DNA from 3 places in the Terrisporobacter muris genome. Region 1 is predicted to be linked to each of the others. Evidence: riboswitches for the same ligand, from Rfam matches in the RefSeq annotation. Region 1 holds a riboswitch; each other region holds the start of a gene.
The links. A riboswitch is a leader RNA that binds a small molecule or an ion and turns the genes downstream of it on or off. The one in region 1 is predicted to bind lysine.

Region 1 (6,956 bases):
AAATGACGCCATCTTTGGTAGCGGATCAAGAGTTTTACTTTCAGTTTTTTTGCATAAATAATAATATTCACCAAAATTATTATCTAAAGTATTTTCTTTAAATTTATCTGCTATAGTCTCATAAGTCATATACAATCCTTCATATTCTTGTCTATCTTTTTTTATTTCCACTAATTTATCAAAAAATGTTTTTTCGTCCAATTTTGTTTTATATTTATCATCAAATTCAAAATCTACAATATAACATTTATGTGTTTTAAGTCCGCTTAAATCACTATCAGAAATTGTTATTTTATTTAATTCACATTTATTTATAATAACACTTTTCATCATACATATTTCGAATGAAGTATTTTTTATTAAACAGTTTTCAAATATTGCATATGATAAATCTGAGTTTTTAAATTTACTGTAAAACTCACAGTTATAAAATTCACAAGAATAATTTGTTTTATTATTCAATGATGGAGACTGTATGCTATCCTCCATGATAAATATACAATTTTCAAAAATTACACCACCTAATATAAATTTACAATCATAAAATTTACAACCTATTATTCTACAATTGATAAATTTAACATTTGCAAAAGTACAATCTTTAAAATTTGCACACACTATATCACTATTAGAAATGTTATAATAATCTTTTTCATCTAATATACCTTTTTTACCAATAAATTCATTTTCTATAGTTTCATAACTATATCTATCATCAGGATTATAATCAGTCATCTCTTTTTTGTGTTTAAGTATATAACTATAATTTTTTTCATTATTCTTTTTTCTTTTTTCCAATTGAATTTTTAGTTTATAATTTTCTTCTTTAAAATTTACATAAGCCATAGCAATTTCTCCTTTTACAAACTCTATAACTTATTATTTACATAAAAAAAGACTTAAATACATCATTTAAGTCTTTTATAAATATTAGTTATCTAACACTTCATTTCCTTGTATATCTTCAACCTCTACACTCTTACCAAGTAATTGAATTCCTATAAACATTGCTACAAATGCTAATGGTAAAACTAGATAAACAGGTAATCCAAATCCTGCTGGTATATATCCAAACACTATGGTAATAACTCCCACAAATATTGAGTAAGGCATTTGCGTTCTAACATGATCTATATGATTACATCCAGCTCCCATGGATGAAAGTATTGTTGTATCTGATATTGGTGAACAGTGATCTCCAAATATAGCTCCTGTTAATACTGCTGATGTTGCAACTATTACATAAGACATATCTGGATTTATTGAATATGCAAGTGGTATAGCAAGTGGCATAAGTATTCCCATTGTTCCATAAGAAGTTCCTGTTGCAAATGATATTATTGCTCCAAGCACAAATATTAAGCTTGGTACTATAAATGGTGGTAGAGAACCTGATAATAATGTAATTAAATATTTTGCTGTTCCTAACTCTTTTATTACTGATGAAAGCGACCATGCACATATTAATATTACACCTGTTATTACTAATGTCTTCATACCATCTACCCATACATCTAAAGCTTCTGATACTGTAAATATTTTTTTAGCTACACCCATAACCATTGCTACTATTCCTGCAAATAAAGCTGACTGGAATAAAGCTACTGATGCATCTGCATTTGAGAAAGCTTCTTTTATCCCATTAAATGATGCTGGTGAATTTTGCATGATTTGAATTACTGCACTATCTTCTCCACCCATTATTGCTGTATATCCACTGTAATAAAAAGCAAATAATGCTCCAACTATTAATGCTCCTATTGGTATTATCGCATTCCATACACTAAGTTTTACACCCGGTAATGGTTCTAAGTCATCATGTTTACTTAATTGTCTATTTACTTCTTCATTTGAAGTAAGATTTTGACTTCCCCTTCTACACTCTAATTCTGCTTTTCTCATAGGACCAAAATCTTTTAAAAGTAATGCTGTCATTACTATGAATCCTAATATTAATATGTTGTAAAATCTAAATGGAATTGTATTTAAAAATACTCCAAAAGCATTTGCCTCAACTCCAATAGATGAAAATGCATCTCCTATTAGTCCAATCTCAAGGCCTATCCATGTTGATATTATTGCTATACCTGCAACTGGCGCTGCTGTTGCATCTATTATAAAGGCTAATCTTTCTCTTGATACTTTCATTTTATCTGTAACAGGTCTCATCATAGGCCCTATTATTAATGAATTAGCATAGTCATCAAAAAATACAAATAATCCTGCAAACCAAGTCATTATTTGAGCACTTTTTGCTGTTTTTGCTCTTTTTGATAAGGCTTCAGCTATGGCTTTTGCACCACCCATTTTTCCAACTAGATTTATAACTCCCCCAATTGCTAAGACCTGAAGAATTATACCTGCATTCCATGGATCTGCCAAAGAATCAACTGCTCTTTGAATTAAATCCAGGAATGAATAAAATATTGCCATAAAAGGATTATTTCCTGTTATATTTAATATAAATCCTCCTGACATAATCCCTATAACTAAAGATACTATAACATTTTTAGTTATAAAAGCAAGTGATATAGCAACTAATGGTGGTATTAAAGTCCATATTCCAAATTTAGCTGCATTTTCTGCTGCAACATCAACTTCTTCTGCAAATGATAGAGCCGTTGTCATTATGAATAGCATGGTTGTCATTAAAACTAATCTCAAATTTCTTCTTTTCATTTTCTTTTCCCCCTAATATTTTATAGTGAATATTATAAGGGCTATTTTCTCTAATTAAAAAAGACCTTGATGTAAGAGCATCAAGGTCATAATTATACTAAATTATAAATCCATTTGATAGCTCACCACTAATTTCTTAGTGACAGTGATATACATATTATATATATCCCCAGCTAAATAACCTTAAAGCTTCAGTTATATGCTTCGGCGATGTTCCCTTTCACAATAATTCAACGTTGCTTAACTCCTTATCGTTACTAATAAAAATCGCACCTCTACCTTAAATATTCACTTTATAGTTATGAGTATAAGCTATATTCCATTATTTGGCAAGTATTTGTTTTAACCTTTTTATTTATCATTATAAATATTTTTATATTTAATTTATATTTCTGAAATTTTTCTCTATAATCTTATTATAATGATAAATCCCTGGGGGTGATTGTATGAGTATTTTTTTAATTATTATACTTACGATTATCATGTTAATATACAGCGTATTTAATAATATTTTTCTTGGATATGGATTGACTATTTCTTTAATTCTATTTTCTTTAGTTGGTGTAAAAAGAAGCAAAACTGTAAAAGACCTTCTTAAGCTATATGCATTTGAGTCCAAAAGATCTTTACCTATCATAGAAATCTTATTATTAATTTCTGTTTTAATAAGTGCTTGGCTATGTTGTGGCACAATCCCTGCTATAGTCTACTATTCATTAAAATATATTAATCCTAATTTATTCATTTTATTTTGTTTTCTAATTCCAGCTATAACATCCTTTTTAATTGGAACTTCTTTTGGTACTATAAGCTCCGTGGGTATACCTCTTATTATTATTGCTGGGGCATCTAATCTTAATTTAAATTTAGTTGGAGGAGCAATAATGTCTGGAGCATACTTGGGTGATAGATGTTCACCTTTATCTTCTAGTCTACTTCTTCTTTGTAATTTGACTAAAGTTGAATTATTTAATTATGTAAAAAAAGTATTTATCTTCGGAATTATTCCAACTATTATAAGCATTATTTTTTATCTATTATTTTCTTTAATAAATCCTTTAACTTTTATTGATAACTCACTAAGTTTAGCTTTGTATAAAGATTTTCATATAAGTCCTATTTTATTAATACCTGCTATTATAATCCTTATTTTGTCATTAAATAAAATACCAATTACTAAATCGATAACTATAAGTGTTATAACTTCCATATTAATTTGCTTTATTATTCAAAAAACTAATATATTAGATTTGTTTAATCATATTATATTCGGATATAAAACTTCTTCATCTTTATCAAATATAATTAAGGGTGGAGGTATTATTTCAATGCTTAAAACTTGTTACATAATTATTATTTCTTGTTGTTTAACAGGTTTTTTTAGTGGTTTAAATATTTTTGCTGGTCTTGAAAAATATTTACAACAGATAAAATTGAATCGAAGCAGATTATTTTTAATAACTTTATTTCTTGGCTTAATCATATCTAGTATCGGGTGTAGTCAAACAATAGCTTTTATTTTAACTATAGAAATACTTAGGGATACTTATAAAGATTTAAAAAATGAAGATATAGCCATGGAATTTTCTAATTCTGCCATTGTTACCTCTGCGCTAGTTCCATGGTGTATTGCTGCACTTATTCCTACTTCAGTTTTAGGTATAAATAGCTACAAGTTTATCCCTTATGCTATTTTTTTATATATAGTGCCTATTTGTCATCTATGCTACTGTATCTATCTGGATTATTATAAAAATAAAATATACAAACTTTTTACTAAAAGAGAGATAAAAAATAAATAAAATTAGTATTATATCCCTGCATAAAAACATACTTTATAGTTAGTTAAGTAAAAATAGTAATAATTTCCATAACAATTGAAATTATTACTGTTTTTGTTTTGTATTTCAAATCATTTTATATCTAACAAATCTTTTATAACTTGTGATGCCATTATTAATCCTCCACATGAAGACATAAATGAAATACTTCCAGGTAATATTCTATGACCATTTGATATTTTTTCTTTAAGCTCTAGTGGTTGTTCAGTGGAAAATACGACTTTCAAATGCTCTATACCTCTATTTCTGAGCTCTTTTCTCATTACTTTAGCCAATGGACACGTATGAGTTTTTGAAATATCATTAATTTCTATTTTTGTTGGGTCTAATTTATTCCCCATTCCCATGGAACTAATTATAGGTATGTTTTTGTTTATACATAACTGAATTAAATGAAGTTTTGAAGAAACCATATCTATGGCATCTACAACATAGTCATAATTTTCACTAAATATTTTATCACTACTTTCCTCATTAAAAACACAACTAAATTCTTTTATGTTCAAATCTTTATTTATATCTATTAATCTATCTTTTACTACTTTAACCTTATCTTTATTTAAATTAGAAATCAATCCTGGTAATTGTCTATTAAAATCACTTTCTTCAACTTTTGCATAGTCTACTATTGTTATATTTCCTATGCCAGCTCTTACTAATGCTTCTACACAAAAACTTCCCACTCCTCCTACTCCTATTATAAGAACACGGGAATTTTTTAGTTTGTTCATTCCTTCTTCACCTATGAGTAAATTTGTTCTCATTGAAAAATTATTATTCATATATATATTCTCCTTTAAATATTACTATTAACTATACTATATAGTTTTTCCTAGAAGAGTAAGTATATTAGTAAAATATTAAGTTATTAATTTTTTAGATAAATCATCTCTATATTTTTACACATAAACCCTAAATTTTGTAACATTTATGTTAAACAAAAAAATCCCTTTAAATTATTCTATATACAATAATTTAAAGGGATTTATATAATATATTAAGCTATTAAGCTTTCTTCTTTTTCATCTATATCTACACTTTTTCCAAATATTTGTATTCCTATAAACATTGCCACAAAAGCTAATGGAATTATTAAATAAATTGGAAGTCCAAATCCTGCTGGTATATATCCAAATAATATGGCTATACTTCCTACAAATAAAGCATATGGCATTTGTGTTCTTACATGATCTATGTGATTACATCCAGCTCCCATTGAAGAAAGTATTGTTGTATCTGATATAGGAGAACAGTGATCTCCAAATATAGAACCTGTAAGTACAGCACTTATGCAAACTATTATATAAGACATTTCAGGACTTATTGAGTGAGCAAGAGGTATAGTAAGTGGCATCAATATTCCCATTGTTCCATAAGATGTTCCTGTTGCAAATGAAATTATTCCACCTAATATAAATATTATACTTGGTAATAAAAATGCTGGTACAGAACCTGATAATAGCTGTATTAAATATCTTGCTGTTCCAAGCTCTTTTATTACTGATGAAAGTGACCATGCACATATTAGTATTACACAAGTAATAACTAAGGTTTTCATTCCATCTACCCACATTTCTAATCCTTGTGATACTGTAAATATTTTTTTACCAACACCCATAGCTATGGCAATCACACCTGCAAATAAAGCAGATTGAAATAGGGCTACTGATGCATCTGCATTAGAAAATGCTTCTCTTATTGCTACAAATGATAATGGTGAATCATTGAATATTTGAATTAAACTTGTATCTTTTCCACCTATTATTGTAGTATATCCACTGTAATAAAATGCAAATAATGATCCAACTATTAATATTCCTATTGGTATTATAGCATTCCATATATTTAATTTAACACCTGGTAATGGCTCTAAATCACTATGCTCATTACTTATTTTTTCATCTATATCTTTATTAGAAATTAAATTTGTTTCTCCTCTTCTAGCTCTTAATTCTGCTTCTCTCATCGGTCCAAAATCTTTTAGTAAAACTGCTGTTATAACTATGAACCCAAGTATTAATATATTGTAAAATCTATATGGTATAGTATTTAAAAATACACTAAATGCATTGGCATTAACTCCTATTGCATTAAATCCATCTCCAATTAGTCCTACTTCTAAACCTATCCATGTTGATATTATTGCTATACCTGCAACTGGTGCTGCTGTTGCATCTATCACGAAAGCTAATCTTTCTCTTGAAATTTTCATTTTATCAGTGACAGGTCTCATCATTGGTCCTATTATTAAAGAGTTTGCATAATCATCAAAAAATACAAATAAACCTGCTATCCAAGTTATTAATTGAGCACTTCTTGGAGATTTTGCCCTTTTTGCTAAAGCTTCAGCTATAGCTTTTGCTCCACCCATTTTAGCAACTAAGTTTATTACTCCACCTATTGCTAAAACTTGAAGTATAATCCCTGCATTCCATG
Region 2 (8,314 bases), on a different contig from region 1:
AGTTTTGAGAAATGTTATAAATCATGATCTAAGATATATTGGTATGATAGGCTCAAAACGTAGAGTTAAAGGTTTGAAAGAAGAATTAATTTCAGAAGGTTTTTCAAAAGAAGCATTAGAAAATATTTGTTCCCCTATTGGAATGGATATTTTTGCAGTAACTCCTGATGAAATTGCCATATCCATAGTTGGAGAACTTATTTCATTTAAAAACAGACGTGTTGTAAATAATAAAGCTATAAAACACTCTTATCCTGAGTTTGACAAAGATGTTATCTCTAAAATAAATAATGAAGACCCTATGCCTAAAGCCATATTAACAATCCTTTCTTCTAAAGGATCTGTTCCAAGAAAAGCTGGAGCTAAAATGATTGCTTATCTGGATGGTAGAACACTTGGTAGTATAGGCGGAGGATGTAGTGAGGCTGAAATCTTAAATAAAGCTAGAAAAATGATGAGCGATGGTTCTTCTTATTCAATTGAACATGTGGATATGACTGGCGAAGTAGCTGAATCTGTTGGTATGGTATGTGGCGGAACTATGGAGGTATTGATAGAAATATTTTAAGTAATATAAGGGCATAATATTTTTAAGTTGTTCTCCTTTAAAGTGAAAAAATAAATTTAAATAATACTAATTATGATTTAAATGTCCAAGAGTGTATCAAAAAAGATACACCCTTGGACATTTTGGTTTGTTAGCATAAAAGCTTAATTATTAGCTTTTATTAATAACTTGTAATCTATAATTGCAAACCCTCTTAAATAAATTTAAGCTCATTTTTTATCTTTCTCTACAAAATAACTTGAAGTATATTCCCAACAATTATTCCAGCGTAATTTCCTAAAACATATCCCCATACACCAGCTATCATTGTAGGAACTATTAAACTATTCCATCCCTTAGCTATAGCCATGGCTACAGCAGTAGTTGGTCCTCCTATACAAGCATTTGATGCAAGTAATAATTCATCTAATTTAAACTTAAACAGCTTGCCTACACCTAAAGTTACAATTAAATGTATAGATACTGCTAATATGCAGAAAACTAATATAAACGCACCATTTTTTATTATTTCTGATATTGACGCTGGCACTCCAAGAACTACAAAGAATAAATAAATTAAAAATGTACCTATTTCCTCGGCTCCATTGATTTCTTCTAATTGTTTAGAGAATACTGTAGCTACTATCAACATTAAAGTTGTCATTATTAAATACATATTTCCGAAAATAGAATTAGCCATTTTTAATAATATATTTGAAGTTGGTATCACTGATGATATAAACTCAGACAATAAATTAGATAAACTTGCTACTGAAAAAGCAATTGCTAAACATATAGCTATATCCTTTAATGATATCTCTTTTTTTGTCCAATATGTAGAACTTCCACTTATATTTTCTTCACCTTCTGTAGCCATACCCCACTTATTTTTGAAAAATAATATAGAAGGTATCGACATAGTTGCAAAGAAATACACAGCCATAACTAAATTATCAGCTACTATTGTTGCATTAGTTATATTTTCTGGAGTTTTAAAAGCATTCGTCATAGCAACAAAGTTAGCTCCTCCTCCAATATATGAACCTGTCATCATTCCAGCTATCTCAGCTACATGTGGTATTATCGAACTTAATAAAAATGCTGATATAAATGTACCTACTACTGTTCCTAGGGCTGATATATGAAATGCACCTAACATTTTTCCACTTTCATTTTTAACTTTCTTGATATCTGCTTTTAATAATAAAAGCGGTATTGCAACTGGTACTACATATGACCAAACTGAATCATATACAGCACTCTCTGTCGGTATTATTTTTAAATTTGCAAATATAATTGCTCCTAATAATGCTATAATTGCTCCCGTTACTTTAGATGCCCATTTGTATTTTTGTTCTAATACTATACTTATAGCAGACCAAACTACTAAGAATGTCCATAACATCCATGTATTGTCACTACTTATTAATGAATTCACATTATTTCCTCCTCTGTATTTTTTAATCAAGCTATATTTTAATATATCTGACATATATCTTCATAGTACCACCTCCTTTTATTTTTCAGTATATAGTGGCCTATAAAATCTTTAGGCTATGAGCTAATTATCCATCTTTAATTCTCACCATGCTCTTTTCATCATTTTCACAAATTCCTATTTATCTAAATTTGGCACTAACACTAATAAGTGTTAGATTGTGTTGTTTTTTATTTTTCATGTAGTACCTCAGTTTAAGGTTTCATTATATCATTTTTATGTAGAGTATTTATATTACTAGCCCAGTTCCATATATCCTTTTCCATACAGACATTGAAAAGCCACCCAGTTACATCCTTGCATAACTGCATTGCCCATAAAAGTCATGCCTAATGTTGTCTTTGCATTTGGATAAATTCTATAGTCTTTTCCTAATTTTTGATATACTAATTTGGCAATTTTAAGTCCCCTACTTACAACAAGTGCTTTAAGTTCTACAGAGTCCAACTCTCTTCCCTCTATTTCATATCTATTCAACATAAATTCCCAATTTAGTTTATTATAGTCTAAAAATAGATTAAAGTTTAAGCAAGATGTGATAAAATGAATCTGAAATTTTACAAATAGTGAATACTTCAGAAAGTATCTCAACTGGAATTAATGACTATTATAAATTATAATAAACATATGAATTTAAATCAGCACATGTTCATTATAATTAATTAAGGGTTAAAATTTTTAATATACAATTAAGGAGATATGATTATGATTTTATATTTTACAGGAACAGGCAATAGCAGGTATGTAGCTCGTAAAATTGCCGAGGAAATAAATGATGAAATAATCTCAATAAATGAACTTATAAAACATGAAAGTACAGAAGAACTAATATCTACGGATAGACCATTTATATTTGTATGCCCCACTTATGCATGGAGATTGCCAAGAGTAGTTACAGACTTTATTAGAAAAACGAAATTTTCTGGAAATAATAAGGCATACTTTATAATGACTTGTGGAGAAGATACATCAAAAGCAATAAACTATATTCAAAAACTATGTAATGATAAGGACTGGCAGCTAAAAGGTATGGCAGAAGTAATAATGCCAGAAAATTATATAGCTTTATTTGATGTACCTGATAAAGAAACATCAAATAAAATAATCGAAGAATCTTCTCATCTAATTTATAAAATTGCTTCGGATATACGTGATGAAAAAGATTTTGAGATTGTTGAACCTAGTGGTTTTGGTGGAACAATAAAAAGTGGAATAACAAATATAGCATTTTATAAGTTTATTGTTCATGCCAAAGGTTTTTATTCTACTAAGCAATGTATTGGATGTGGAAAATGTGTTGATCTATGTCCTCTAAACAATATTAGTTTAAAGGATAAACAACCACGCTGGGGAAATAAATGCACTCATTGCATGGCGTGCATTTGTGGCTGTCCTACTAAGGCTATTGAATATAAAAATAAAACACAGACTAAAGAAAGATATTACTTAAAATAAACAATTGTTCAAAAATCGCCTTAGGCAATTTATATCAATACCTAAGGCGATAAAAATCTATTATATAATATCACAAAAGCTGTATAATCTGAATTAGAGTCTCATCTGCAACACAATCTATTGTTGATCTGTAATAGCCAAAACTTCTTTTCTTAAACATTTGAATTCATGAGTAAAGTCATTTGCAGTATCAATCAATTCCTCTTCTGTAAGATCTAGTAGTTCTCTTATGAAAAGTTCATATTTCATCATTACCCTGTGACAAAATAATATGTTATGTGATAAAATTTTCTTTTATTCTTAATTCATATAACCTTTGATGGTGAATCAACATATAATTATAAAAAGTATTACCAGTTTGCGGTAATACTTTTTGTTTTATTTTTTATACTAAAATCTATTTTAAATGATTTTTCTTAATCTCATCAAGCAGTCCATCTTGCAAGTAAATCTCCAATGCACACCCTACCATAGCCTTTACTGATTTATGGAGTTTATCATAAGCTTCTTTAGAATTTGCATAATTTAAAAACTCTTTCTCATGAACATATACCATAGGCTCTATATCTAAAGCTATTTCAGTATACATAGTAGGGCAAACTTGACTTACGTTTCCTATATCTGTTGAACCTACTGGACCATCTTTTCCTTCTAATATATCAGTTATACCTACATCAATTAAATTATTCTTTGTTATATCTTGAAGTATTTTGTTGTTTACTATATTATCAAAAGAATTTTCAAAGTATCTGTAAGTTAGTTTTGCACCTGTCATTAATTCTGCACCTTTTGCACAGTTTATAACCTTTTTAGTTACTTCATCTAAATAGCTTCTTTCACCAGCTCTTATATAAAACTTACAAGCTGCTTTTTCTGGAACTATGTTTGGAGCTTCTCCTCCATTTGAAACTATTCCATGTATTCTAACATCTGATTTTACATGTTGTCTTAGCGCATTTATTCCTGCAAATGTAAGTTGTACTGCATCTAATGCATTGACTCCCATGTGAGGATGGCTGGCTGCATGTGCTGCTACTCCTTCAAAACTAAATTCTAATGAATCTATTGCCAAAGCTCTACAGTTTATATTATTAAAAGCTTCTATATGCATTTGATAACATACATCAATATCATCAAAAGCTCCTGATTTAACTAAATCACATTTTCCCCCTGTAGTTTCTTCAGCTGGTGTTCCTATTAGTACAATTTTCCCTTTAAAATCTTCTTTTAGTTTACTAAGTACTATACAAGCTCCTAATGTTGATGCTGCAATCCAGTTATGACCACAAGCATGACCTGCTTCTTTGTTTTCTCCGTATCCAGGTAATGCATCATATTCTGCTAAAAATGCTATAGTTGTACCATCATTATCTCCCAGTTCTGCCCTAAAAGCCGTATCTAGGTTGCAGTATGGATAAGTTGTATCAAATCCATATTCCTTCATTTTATCTACTAAATATTTAGATGATATGTATTCTTCTTCCCCTAGTTCTGGATTATTAAATATAAAATCACATACTTCTTCTATTTCTCTTCCTAGTTCATTTTCTATATCATAAGCTCTTTTCTTTATATTTTCTATCATAATTTACCCCCTATATTAGAACCCTATATATAGTCCTGTTGTTAAAAATGCCATTGTAGTAATTATTAATATGACCATTAAAGGCATTATAAATCTAATCCATCTCGACCAAGGAATATTAGCTAGTGCCAGTGCCCCCATTAAAACTCCTGATGTTGGTGTTATTAAGTTAGTTACACCTATACCAAATTGATAAGCTGTAACTATCATTTGTCTAGATACATCTACTAAATCTCCAAGTGGTGCAAGAACAGGTACTGTAAGCGATGCAAGTCCTGATGCTGATGGTATTAAAAATGCGATTAAACCTTCTATTAAGAATGTTAAATTTACAAATATGGCTTTTGGTAAACCATTTAATACACTTGCTGCTGAATTTAAGATTGTATCTATTATGTATCCATTTTCTGCTATTATTACTATTCCACGTGCAAATGCTATGCATAATCCTGCTGACATTAAATCTTTTGCTCCACTTGTAAATGAGTTAACTATTTCATCTTGTTTTAGTCCTGATGCTAGTCCTGATATTACACCTATAGCTGTAAATACCATTGCAATTTCACTTATATACCAGCCTTGTGTTAAAACTCCATATACCATAGTTGCCATACCTATTGCGAAAATTGCTATTACCATAGCTTCCTTTGTTGTAAATGCTTTTATATTTGTATCACTACTATCTATTGTTTCTTGATTTAGTGATATATCCTTAACTAAAGACTTTGTAGGATCTTTTTTAACTTTGTTAGCATAGATCATAACAAATCCTATACTTATGCTCATAAATATTATAAACATAATAACTCTATACTCTATCCCAGAACCTGGTGCTATGTGTGAAAGTGCTTGTGCTATTCCCACAGAGAAAGGATTGGTAGTAGCTGCTGCAAATCCAGTTGTTGCTCCTATAAATACTGTTGCCACTGCTGTTAATGAATCATATCCCATACTAGTCATAAGCGGAATAAATATCATATAAAAAGGTAGTGTTTCTTCACTCATTCCAAATGTTGTTCCACCTAGTCCAAATAAAATCATGGAGATTGGTATTATTAAAAATTGGAATTTTTTCATTCTATTTACTATATGAGCTATAGCTGCTTCTATGGCTCCTGTTTTGTTAACTATTCCAAAAGCTCCTCCAACTATTAAAACAAACCCAACTACTTCGGCTGCATCTATAAATCCATTTATAGGTGCTGTAAATACATCAGTAATTCCCTGTGGGTTTGATTCTACTTTTTCGTAAGTTCCAGCTACAACAACCATTTTATCTTGTATTTCTTGTCTTTCAAAACTTCCACTTGGTACTATCCAAGTAAGAACTGCCATTACTACTATTAGTAAAAATATTATAGCAAGTGTGCTTGGCATAGTAAACTTTTGTCTTCTTAAAGTGCTCATTTTTTTACTCCTCCATTTTGTAAGTTAAAATATTTTATTATCCCTTTATTTTTTCTATCTTAGTTTGAAGAAGTATAAAAAAAGCCCAACATGTATACATGTTGAGCTTAATATGCTAAATACAACATACCTACATCTTCCCTTTATCTTACTTAAGATAGCTCTCCATCAAAACTTGGGATAATTTTGATGACAGTCCTGTACTTATTAAATACAGTCCCAGCACTAGCTTTGGACACTAGAACTTCGGCACTTACTCCTTTTATATTGATTCATTGGCTTCCGACCTCTTCAATATTACTCTTAGTAAATGCAACCTCTACCTCAATCTTTTTATTAGATGAGGTATTTTTATTAAATTTCTCTTTGTTGTAAATATTTTAGCATAATTTGTAAAAAATTGTAAATATATTGATTTAATGATATATTTATTTCCATGTTATATCTGCATCTTTTCTAGGTACAGTTCTTGAATATTTTACATCAGGATAGCCAACAATCATACAAGTTACAATCTTTTTGCCATCTTCTATACCAAGATACTCCATGATTTCTTTGTTTGACTGAGATGCTCTAACTAAAAAACCACTAAAAAATGTTCCAAGTCCTAGGGCATTAGTCATTAATTCCATGTTAGAAGATGCAAGAGCTCCATTTACATCAGAATCTGATACTACAAGTATTACTGCAGGAGCATTGAAAAATAGCATGTCATTTTTCTTAGGGTCTTTTTTATAAGCATCATACATTTGTAACCATATCTTTGCGTATTTTTGTACTTGCATATTTTCTGGAGTTTTGTTTGCAAGTATGTAGTCTCCTAAATTTTTTAATGTATCTATTACCATAGATTTTAACTCATCTATATTTTCTTTTACTACTATGTATGAAACATTTTGAAGGTTTCCTCCTGTTTGAGTAAATCTTCCTGCTTCAATTATTTGGGCAAGTTTTTCGCGCTCAACATCTTTGTCTTTAAACTGTCTTATTGTTCTTCTAAATTTTATAAAATTAAGAAGATTATTTGCATCTATTTCAAATTCTTCTTTGTTATAATTTTTTACATCATCCATATTGTATTCATCTGTATATACTGCATTTTTAGGGCATATAGCAATGCAATGACCACATTTCATACAAGTTTCATTTTTTATATTAGCTTTTTTATCCTGCATTTCTATATCTCTAACAAAACAATCCTTAATACATAACCCACAACCTATACATTTTTCTCTATCTATTTTCATCATAAAACCAACTCCTATTTATATATTTCAATCATGTTATACTTAAATCTATTGTTCATCGAATCTAACCTACAAATTGAATTTTAACAATCAATTTCAAAATTTACTATCTTATCATTGCTCAAACTTTTTGTATCTTAATTATACCATAGTTAACTTGATCCCAAAAATATAGAATATATACAAAGAGGACTATAAAATTTGTTTTATAGCCCTCCGTAAATTTAATTATTATTTTTTATACAATTGAATTTTTAATCACAATAAATTTTTGTGTGTTTTAATTAAATCTATGCTAAAGACGATTGAATCTTAATAATAAAATTCAATCTATGAAAATAGTCATCAGCACAAGAAATTTTTTAACATGCTAAATAAAAGTGTTTACCAATACTCTTTTCCATATCTATAATCATCATCATATTTTTTGTATCTATAATCATAATCATGTTTTTTACATCTGCATTCATCTTCGTCATCATCATATTTCTTACATCTACAATCATCGTCATCATGCTTTCTACATCTGCATTCACATTCTAAATCTTTCTCTTTATCTTTTTTGCATCTACATT
Region 3 (6,006 bases), on a different contig from region 1:
GGTTGGGGAAATACCGGCAATAGGAAGTATATCTAAAGTTGGTGAGTATTCAATACAAAGTGTAAAGGGTGAACTATATTGGGTTGCGCCTCTTGTACATAGAGATATAGTAAAATGGATAACTAACCTTGATGGTACTAATGGATATATAATGGTATCTGCAACAAACCCTCAAGACGTAAGACTAGTACAAAATATTAATGGAAAACAAATTAAAATAGTATACCAAGAGGAAGCATACTTCTTACAAGATTTACATAGACATATCTATTTAAATGGTGTAGTAAACTATGGTATGACTGAATTTAATTTTGAGATTGATGATGAAGGTAATCCGTACTGGGTAGTAAGTTTATATGAACATAGTATTGGATATGGTGGAGCAAATGCTGTTGGAACAGCTGTTGTTGATGCGCAAAGTGGGGAAGTTAAAGTTTATTCAATAGAAGATACTCCTAAGTGGGTAGATAGAATTCAACCAGAAAACTTTATAGTTCAGCAAATAAAAGACTGGGGATTATACGTTAATGGATTTTTAAACTCTGTAATATCAGAAGAAGGTGTATTACTTCCTTCAGAGGGTACATCTCTTGTTTATGGAAACGATGGAAGATCATATTGGTATACAGGAATAACTTCTTCAGGGTCAGATGAATCTACTGTAGGATTTATGCTAGTAGATTCTAGAACAAAAGAATCTAAATTATATATGCAAACGGGAGCTACAGAAACTGCAGCTATGACAACTGCAGAGGGTAAGGTACAAGAAAAAGAGTACCAAGCCACATTCCCAGTTATGTACAATATACTTGGAAAGCCAACTTATGTTTTAGGATTAAAAGATAAGGCTGGATTAGTAAAAATGGTTGCATTTGTATCTGTTGAGGACTATAGTATTATAGGTCTTGGAGAAACAAAAGAAGATGCTTATAAAAACTATAAAGAAGTATTAGAATCAGAAGGTAATGATATAAGCTTAGATAAAAATGAAGACTTACAAAAGATAGAAGGTACTGTATCAAGAATAAATCAAGATGTAAAAAGCGGTAATACTACATATTACATTACATTAAAAGATAATAATCAATTGATATTTACAGGAACATCAAAAGTATCTACAGAGCTACCTATAACTATGGTAGGAGATAAGGTAAGTATATCTTATGATAAAACAGATTCAAGTATAATAAATATAGCTGAATTTGATAATAATAATATAGGAAAAATAGAAAAAGTTTCGAATAAAGAAGATAAGAGTAAAAATATAGAAAATAAAGAAAAAACTGAATAGTATAAAATAGCTAAGAAAAGGAAGAAATTTTAAATCTTCCTTTTTTTGTGTAAATTTTATTACATGATTTTAATATAATATAGTACAACTTGGTAAAATTAGCTTCAAGGAGATTGACTATGGTGGGATTAGAAAAAGATATTTTGTATCTAGTTAGTAGAGTGAGATGTGTCACAGAAAATCAAGTGGGAAAAGTATTTAATAATAAAAAAAGAAGTAGCAAAAAATCCCTAAAAAGAACTTTAAGAAAAATGTGTAATGATTATACTTTGAGAAAGTTTCCATGTAATATAAACTATACAAATTTTAAAGATAATTCATATGTATATTATTTAAATGGGAGTAACATTACAAAGGGAAACAGTCTGACAAAGATGTTGTTAGGCTCTGAAATAGCAATTAGATTAAATAGTGCAGGGTATGAAACAGTTAGGTTTTATAGAAATGCAAAAGTAGGGGATCAGACTTATGATATATTTATTGAATATATAAACCCGAGTAGACAAAGACTACAAGTATTAATAGATATCGAACTAGATGAAAATCTTAAATGCTCAAAGTATGATAATATTATTTATGATATCGATAACTCAACTATACCATTTTTTATGGTACCAAAAGTTATTGTTATATCTTCTAAAGAACAAAAGCATAATAAGTATAATATGAATGAGCATATACATTTTTTAGATACATCATTGAATAAATTATTTAATTATTTGTAAAATATGTAAATAGTTTTATGATTTTAGTTGCATCTTAAAGTTTGTTATGCTATTAATATATTATTAATAAAATTTATAAAAACCTAAGGTAGAGGTGCTGTACTTAATAGTACTAATATATAGCTGGCGAGCAATTATATGTTGGGAAAGGAATTATGGCCGAAGGTAATTTATAGGCATATGAATTATCTGGACTTATGCAAAATATGTATAAGGCTGTCACTTTTATTCGTAGAAGCAAATATAACAATAGACCTGTTTTCACGTCTGTTGGTTATATGAGCAAAACGGATTTTTCTATAAGTGTTGAGCTACAAGGTTTACTATGGCTATTTTAAACGTCCAAAGTATACCTTTGGGCGTTTATTTTTTTATATTAAAGGAGTTTATAATTTATCTGATGTGTGGATAAATTATAAATTCCAACCTATTTAAATGGAGCAACGGATGCATCTGAAGGGGCACGAAGATATATCGTTGGCGACATGAGTGAAGCGAATTTTTCATAAAGAGGAGTACATAATTTAAGGGGGGATGATAGTGAGCAAAGTAGTTGTTCAAAAATATGGTGGTAGTTCTGTATCTAGTACTGAAAAAATTAAGCTTATAGCAAGTAAATTAATAGAAAGAAAAAAGAAAAATCCTAAAATTGTGGTTGTAGTTTCAGCAATGGGAGATACAACAGATGATTTTATAAGTATGGCAAAGGATATAACAAAATCTCCAGATAAAAGGGAACTGGATGTTTTAATGTCCACTGGAGAGATGATATCTGCATCTTTATTGTCAATGAGTTTGAATTCATTAGGATGTGAAGCTGTAAGTTATAATGCTTATCAATTAAATATAAAAACTAGTGGACTTCATGGTAAATCATTAATAGATGATATTGATGTAAGTAAAATAAATGAAAGTTTAGATAGTGGTAAAATTGTAATAGTAACAGGATTCCAAGGATTAAATGATGAGGGGGATATAACAACATTAGGAAGGGGAGGATCCGACACTTCTGCTGTGGCTTTGGCAGTGAAATTAGATGGTATATGTGAAATATATACTGATGTGGATGGTATTTATTTTACAGATCCAAGAAAATACAGTGAAGCAAAAAAAATAAAAGAGATAGAATATGAGGAAATGTTAGAACTTGCAAGTTTAGGTGCTCAAGTAATGCACTCAAGAAGTGTGGAATTAGCTCAAAAGTATGATGTAGAGTTATATGTAGGCTTATCTTGCAGTGATATTGAAGGAACATATATAAGGGGGAGCAAAGAAATGAAGTTAGAGGATAAAGTTATTACAGGACTTGCAACTTGTGACGATGATGCAGCTATAACAATAGTAGATATAAAAATGGAAGATGTTTCAAAGTTATTTGAAAAGATTGCAGTAGGTGGAGTTAGTGTTGATATGATAAGCCAAACAGCACCTTTTAATAAAAAAGTAAATGTATCATTTACCATACCAAAGGATGATTTAAGGGAATGTAAAGAAATCGTTGGATGTTTTGTACCTAGTGAAAACATAATTATAGATGAAGGTATAACAAAGTTCTCTTTAGTAGGTTTAGGAATGAAAAATACTAGTGGTGTTGCATCAAAAGTATTTAAGATATTTAGTGATAATAACATAGCTGTAAAATTAATAACAACATCAGAAATAAGAATCACATGTGCTATTAACTCATCTTCTAAAGAAGTGGCAATAAGAGAAATAGCTAAAGAATTTAACTTATAAAACAGGAGGATACTATGAAACTTCATGGGACAATGGGAATAAGAGATAATACCTTATATATAGGTGGGGTAAATACTGTGGATTTAGCAAAAAAATATGATACACCTCTTTATGTATTTGATGAAGAGTTAATAAGAAATAACTGTAGAGAATATAATAAATACTTTAAAGTTAAGGAAAATAATAATAAAATTGCATATGCAGGGAAAGCTTTTTTACCAAAGTATATGTGTACTTTAATAGATGAAGAGGGACTTTATTTAGATGTAGTATCTGGTGGAGAGTTATATACAGCATATAAAGCCAATTTTCCTATGAAGAAAATATTATTTCATGGAAATAACAAAACAATAGATGAAATTAAGATGGGTGTTGATTTAGGTGTAGGTGTGTTTGTAGTTGATAATTTCTACGAGTTGGATATATTGGAAAGTCTTTGTGAAGAAAAAAACATGATTCAAGACATATACTTTAGAGTAACACCTGGTATAGATGCCCATACACATAAATACATTAAAACTGGTCAGATAGATTCTAAGTTTGGATTTGCTTTGACAAATGGTGATTTTTATATGGCAGTAGAAAGATTAAAAAAATATAAAAATGTAAAATTAATTGGGATTCACGCTCATATAGGCTCACAAATATTTGATGTAGAACCTTATGAAGAAGAAGTTGATGTTATGTTTAACTTAGTAAAAAAATTAAAGGAAGATTATGATATAGAAATTAAAGAAGTAGATTTTGGTGGAGGTATAGGAGTTTATTATACAGAAAGTGATAAGCCAAAAAGCATCAAGGAGTTTTGTGAAGGTATTATAAATAAATGCAATGAAAAATGCAAAGAAATAAATATAGATATGCCAACTCTTATATTAGAGCCAGGAAGATCTTTAGTTGCTAATGCGGGAAGCACTTTATACTCAATTGGTTCAATTAAGGAGATAAAAGATGTAAGAACTTATGTTAGTGTGGATGGTGGAATGACAGATAATATAAGACCGTCTTTATATCAAGCAGGATATGAATGTGCTATTGTAAACAAAATGAATAGCGAAAAATCATCGCATAAGGTAACTATTGCCGGTAAATGTTGTGAAAGTGGAGATATACTAATATCAAATACGAGCATTTTAGATATAGAAAGTAAGGATATATTAATAACAACATCTACAGGTGCTTATGGATACTCGATGGCATCAAACTATAACAAAATACCTAAAAACCCAGTGGTATTTGTGAATAAAGGAAATGACAAATTAATATGTAAAAGACAAAGTTACGAAGAGTTACTGTCTTTAGAATTATAAAATGAAAAAAGTTCTTTACTATATTAAAAAGTAAAGAACTTTTTTATATATCAGGAAATTATACTGTTCTCAAATCTGTGAATAACTTATGTAATTAAGTAATACCAATAAATATTGAGATGTAAAAAAGTTGTTTTTTGAGCAAGGTCGTTTCCTAAAATTTTATAGCGGCCACACAGTGGCTTAAAGTGGTAACGAGGATATATCGTTGACGATATGCTTCTCAATTTTGGCGATATGAGCGAAGCAAATTTTTCATTGTAAGTATATTTAGATTTATGCATAAATAATTCTTAATATCTAAATATAAATATATGAAATTTTATAATGTGGAAATTTAGGGTTTATGATAAACTATATTATACAACAGGGAGGGTTTTCATGAAAAAGAAATTATTGTTAATGTTAGTTTTAATAGCAGCCTTAATAGGTGGATGTAGTAAATTATCTAAAGATAGTTCTTTGATTAGAGGACAAGAAAAGCTTGAAAGTCATCAATATGATGAAGCTTTAACTTTATTATCTCAAGTTTTGGATGCAGACCCAGAAAATGAATCAGCCAGAGCGATGTATATGCAAGCTAGAAAAATGCAAAGTGCAGAAAAATATGAAAAAAATCATGATTATGATAAGGCAATAAAAGAATTGGACTCTATTGTAAATATAAATAATGGTTCTAAAAAAATTAAAAGAGAATCAGTAAATAAAAAGGATGAGCTAGAAAAATTACAACAAACCGCTGAAAAAGAAGCTCTACAAAGAAAAGAAAATGCCAAAAAATCATCAAAAGAAGATATGAACAAGTTAGAATCAGAGATAATTTACAATAATAAGAAAAATGAAGAAACAAAACAAGAAGAAAATATTCAAAAACCAACTGAAGAGAAACCAGTTGAACAACTACCAACTGAAAATGTAGAGGAAAATACGGAAACAAGTACAG

Region 2: linked by a shared signal. The riboswitch ahead of NSA58_RS11205 (YfcC family protein) and the one ahead of NSA58_RS12275 (Na+/H+ antiporter NhaC family protein) in region 1 are both predicted to bind lysine.
Region 3: linked by a shared signal. The riboswitch ahead of NSA58_RS13740 (aspartate kinase) and the one ahead of NSA58_RS12275 (Na+/H+ antiporter NhaC family protein) in region 1 are both predicted to bind lysine.

What each region holds. Positions count from the first base shown of each region.
Region 1 is NZ_JANKBY010000160.1:367-7,322, forward strand. It holds gene NSA58_RS12270 (pentapeptide repeat-containing protein) at 1-846, opposite strand, end outside; gene NSA58_RS12275 (Na+/H+ antiporter NhaC family protein) at 931-2,679, opposite strand; lysine riboswitch at 2,790-2,965, opposite strand; gene NSA58_RS12280 (Na+/H+ antiporter NhaC family protein) at 3,126-4,481, shown strand; gene NSA58_RS12285 (tRNA threonylcarbamoyladenosine dehydratase) at 4,592-5,302, opposite strand; gene NSA58_RS12290 (Na+/H+ antiporter NhaC family protein) at 5,518-6,956, opposite strand, start outside.
Region 2 is NZ_JANKBY010000134.1:670-8,983, forward strand. It holds gene NSA58_RS11175 (XdhC family protein) at 1-568, shown strand, start outside; gene NSA58_RS11180 (DUF819 family protein) at 795-1,985, opposite strand; gene NSA58_RS11185 (hypothetical protein) at 2,283-2,525, opposite strand; gene NSA58_RS11190 (EFR1 family ferrodoxin) at 2,751-3,500, shown strand; gene NSA58_RS11195 (DUF2935 domain-containing protein) at 3,618-3,788, opposite strand; gene NSA58_RS11200 (M20 family metallopeptidase) at 3,898-5,085, opposite strand; gene NSA58_RS11205 (YfcC family protein) at 5,101-6,492, opposite strand; lysine riboswitch at 6,643-6,822, opposite strand; gene NSA58_RS11210 (nitroreductase family protein) at 6,921-7,742, opposite strand; gene NSA58_RS11215 (hypothetical protein) at 8,124-8,314, opposite strand, start outside.
Region 3 is NZ_JANKBY010000202.1:442-6,447, forward strand. It holds gene NSA58_RS13730 (hypothetical protein) at 1-1,291, shown strand, start outside; gene NSA58_RS13735 (hypothetical protein) at 1,411-2,016, shown strand; lysine riboswitch at 2,098-2,338, shown strand; gene NSA58_RS13740 (aspartate kinase) at 2,551-3,753, shown strand; gene lysA (diaminopimelate decarboxylase) at 3,768-5,063, shown strand; gene NSA58_RS13750 (tetratricopeptide repeat protein) at 5,445-6,006, shown strand, end outside.